2 regions of the Pseudocitrobacter corydidari genome follow, and region 1 is predicted to be linked to the other one. Evidence: predicted binding sites of a transcription regulator. Region 1 holds the regulator's gene; the other holds the start of a gene.
What was found. Region 1 encodes LexA, which represses DNA repair genes until DNA is damaged. Its sites were predicted from a motif close to TNCTGTATGTACATACAGNA; they were not measured.
Positions count from the first base shown of each region.

Region 2: uvrB (excinuclease ABC subunit UvrB) is a predicted target of LexA. The motif match lies at 1,512-1,531, and genes of this name have one in related genera.

Region 1 is NZ_CP087880.1:3,516,262-3,518,467, forward strand. It holds gene dinF (MATE family efflux transporter DinF) at 1-731, opposite strand, end outside; gene lexA (transcriptional repressor LexA) at 800-1,408, opposite strand; gene G163CM_RS16355 (diacylglycerol kinase) at 1,518-1,886, opposite strand; gene plsB (glycerol-3-phosphate 1-O-acyltransferase PlsB) at 2,017-2,206, shown strand, end outside.
Region 2 is NZ_CP087880.1:2,224,581-2,226,786, forward strand. It holds gene uvrB (excinuclease ABC subunit UvrB) at 1-1,433, opposite strand, end outside; gene G163CM_RS10350 (ABC transporter ATP-binding protein) at 2,183-2,206, shown strand, end outside.

The DNA.
Region 1 (2,206 bases):
CGCAGCATAATGTCGCGATTGAGTGCCAGCAGGCTGCGCATATTTCCGCGCCAGGCCGTCTTCAGCATGTCAGTTGTAATACCGCGCAGCACCAGCACCTTACGCGCCATCAGCAGGCCAATGAGCATCGTGGCATATTCGGAAATCACCGTCGCCAGCGCCGCCCCCTGCACGTTCATATGCAGGCCCATCACCAGCCACAGGTCGAGGACAATGTTCAGGACGTTGCCGACGATCAGCAAAATTACCGGCGCACGCGCGTACTGAACGCCGAGCAGCCAGCCCAGCAGCACCAGGTTCGCCAGCGAGGCGGGCGCGCTTAACCAGCGAATTTCAAGGAAGCGCCGCGCCTGCTCCAGCACTGCATCGCTGCCGCCGACAACGGTGAGCGCCAGATTAATCAGCGGCCCTTTGAAAAGTACGATAAGTAACCCAGCCCCCAGCGCCAGCAGCAGCGGTTGCACCAGCGCGCGCGCAAGCCGGAGGGGATCTTTCGCGCCGAAGGCCTGCGCAGTTAAGCCGGTGGTACTCATACGTAAAAAGAGCAGCAGCATAAACAGGAAGCTGGTTGCCGTTGCGCCAATCGCCACGCCGCCGAGATAGACAGGGCTATCCAGATGACCAATCACCGCCGTATCCACCAGCCCCAGCAGGGGAACCGTGATATTGGAGAAAATCATGGGGAGGGCGAGACGCCATAATGCCTTGTCGGCAGCCGTGAAGAGCGACATGGTTAGGAACCTGAACAGAAAAGAGAACAAACAACGGCGCATGATGCGCCGTTGTTATCGGGAGAGGATTACAGCCATTCGCCGTTGCGGATCACGCCAACGGCCAGCCCTTCAATGGAGAAGTTCTGAAGGCGAAGATCGACGATAATCGGGGAAAACTCGCTGTTTTCCGGCAACAGTTCGACGACGTTGCCCTGTTTTTTCAGGCGTTTTACCGTTACTTCTTCGTCGATGCGCGCGACAACCACCTGGCCGTTACGCACGTCCTGGGTTTTGTGCACCGCGAGCAGGTCGCCGTCCATAATGCCGATATCTTTCATCGACATACCGCTCACCCGCAGCAGGAAGTCCGCGTTTGGTTTGAACAGTGAAGGATCGACCTGATAGTGGCCTTCAATGTGCTGCTGCGCCAGCAGCGGCTCACCGGCGGCGACGCGGCCAATCAGCGGCAGGCCGGTTTCTTCTTCTACCAACAGACGAATGCCGCGCGAGGCACCCGAAACAATTTCAATAACGCCTTTACGCGCCAGCGCTTTCAGATGCTCTTCCGCCGCATTCGGGGAACGGAACCCCAGGCGCTGAGCAATTTCCGCACGTGTCGGAGGCATGCCCGTTTGGCCGATATGATCTCGAATGAGATCAAACACCTCTTGCTGCCTGGTCGTTAACGCTTTCATTCCGCCCCCTGGGTGTATATACAGTTATGCTGTGAGTATATACAGTTAACGGCTATTTTGGAACCGCAAAACACACAAAATACAGGAGTTTTCGCAGATTATGCGAGCCTCAGTGGAAATGCGACCACAGCAGCACGGCCCAGGTCATCACCGCGACGAAAATCGCCAGCAATACCGCCGCAGAACCCATATCTTTCGCCCGCCCGGAGAGTTCGTGATACTCAGAACCAATGCGGTCAACCACCGCTTCCAGCGCACTATTGAGAATTTCCACTATCATCACCAGAAGGACGGAGCTTATCAGCAAGACGCGGGTAATGGCGTCAACGTCCAGCCAGCAAGCGATGATAATGGCCACAACCGAGGCGACCCCTTCCTGGCGGAATGCGGCTTCGTTTATCCACGCCGCGCGAAAACCTTTCCAGGAATAACCAGCCGCTTTGATAATTCGGGTGAGTCCAGTGGTATTATTGGCCATCAAATAGAACCTTTTAGCGTTATACGCATCAATGACAGTAGCTGTTATCGGCGGTAGAACAGAAATCCTGCTGACTTTCTGATATTCTTGCCGCGCATTTGCATGATTAACCAGAGGCTTTACATCGTTTATGTCCGGTTGGCCACGAATTTACTACAAATTACTGAATTTACCATTAAGCATACTGGTAAAAAGCAAGTCTATTCCGGCAGAGCCTGCCCAGGAATTGGGGCTCGATACCTCGCGCCCGATCATGTACGTCCTGCCTTATAACTCTAAGGCCGACTTACTGACCTTGCGCGCCCAGTGCCTGGCGCACG
Region 2 (2,206 bases), 1.3 Mb from region 1:
GAGTGCAAATAGCGCACGCGTTCGCCGTGTTCTTCAAGGTATTCGGTGAGATCTTCCGCCATCCGCTTGGTCAGCGTCGTGACCAGTACGCGTTCGTTAATGGCCGTGCGCAGACGAATTTCTGACAGCAGATCGTCGACCTGCGTCGCCACCGGCCGCACTTCAATCACCGGATCGAGCAGGCCGGTAGGACGCACCACCTGATCGATAACTTCGTCGCCGGATTTCTCAAGCTCGTAGTTCCCAGGCGTCGCGGAAACGTAAATGGTTTGCGGCGCGAGGGCTTCAAATTCTTCAAACTTCAGCGGACGGTTATCAAGGGCCGACGGCAGACGGAAACCGTACTCCACCAGCGTCTCTTTACGCGCCCGGTCGCCGCGATACATGCCGCCAATTTGCGGAATGGTCACGTGGGATTCATCAATGACCAGCAGGCCATCCGCCGGAAGGTAATCAAACAACGTCGGCGGCGGCTCGCCCGGCCCGCGCCCAGAGAGATAGCGCGAGTAGTTTTCAATGCCCGAGCAGTAGCCCAGTTCATTCATCATTTCGAGGTCAAACTGTGTGCGCTGGCTGAGTCGCTGCTCTTCAAGCAGTTTGTTGTTCTCCAGCAGCACTTTGCGACGTTCAGCCAGTTCGTCTTTGATATCTTCCATCGCCTGCACGATGCGTTCGCGCGGGGTGACGTAGTGCGTTTTGGGATAGACCGTAAAACGTTGAATGGTGCCCTCTACGTGGCCCGTTAGCGGGTCAAACAGCGACAGGCGCTCGACCTCTTCGTCAAACAGTTCAACGCGCAGCGCCAGGTCTTCCGATTCCGCCGGGAAGATATCGATAACTTCGCCGCGTACGCGGAAAGTACCGCGCTGGAATGCCTGATCGTTGCGCGCGTATTGCAGCTCGGCCAGACGACGCAGAATGGCGCGCTGGTCGATAATCATGCCGACCGTCAGATGCAGCATCATTTTCAGGTAGAGATCCGGGTCGCCCAACCCGTAAATTGCCGACACGGAGGCCACCACGATGACGTCGCGACGCTCAAGCAAGGCTTTGGTCGCCGACAAACGCATCTGTTCAATGTGTTCGTTCACCGAGGCATCTTTCTCAATGAAGGTATCTGAACTGGGAACGTAGGCTTCCGGCTGATAGTAATCGTAGTAGGAGACGAAGAACTCGACGGCGTTTTCGGGGAAAAACTCTTTCATCTCGCCATACAGCTGCGCCGCCAGCGTTTTGTTTGGCGCAAGCACCATCGTCGGGCGCTGGAGATCGGCAATCACGTTGGCGACGGTGAAGGTTTTCCCCGAGCCGGTTACCCCCAACAGCGTTTGATGCGCAAGACCATCTTCCAGCCCTTCTTTCAGGCGCGCGATGGCATCAGGCTGATCGCCTGAGGGTTGAAAGGCCGAATGCAATTTGAACGGTTTACTCATGAACAAAGCTACCTGGTGGCGGGTTAATCGGGCAGGTGATTAATTCTACTCTCCAGCGCTAAATTTGCCAACAAAAAATACTGGATATAAAAACAGTAGCGCATTATGGTATTGCTGTTACGCCACGCTGAATCCATGCGTAGCGGCTGAAATTTGCGCTCTGGCAGGATAAAACAACTCCCTCTGGAGGTTATCCCCAGAACTTTTTCTGTTTTAACATTTGTCAATATGTGTCATTAAACTTTTATGTCAGTGAGTCGCGCGCCACCCTCTACCATTGCTTTTATTCATCTTACTGATAATAAAAGAAAAGATTGAAAAGCCGCGTTTCGCATCAATTTACTGGCAAGCCGCGTATTCTCTCGCCTTCCGCAGGTTTTCTAACTCTAATACACAAGGTTATCCACAGGAATAGTGGATAAGTGTCTGGAGGCCCTATCCCCTGTCACTCGGGCGTTTTCGTCGATCGACCCAAAAGCGACGGGTAAAAATTTTTTATCGTTAAATTTTGATTTTTATCAGCGAAAATCATCATGTGGTTTCTGCGTGACAGCCCTCACATTTTTGTATAAATTTTGCTCAGCACTCGCTGTTTTTTTGCGCCAGCGCTGTGCATCCCTTCTCTCCGATCCATCCCTATTTCTTAAGTTAATTCTTAAAAATCAGCCGTTATGCTGAGGAAAGTCCGTTCTGGCAAGAGAATTGCAATCTTCTTTCGTGACCCTGACCTATAGCTTGAGGAGAACACGATGTTGAGTTTGCATGCAGTCAAT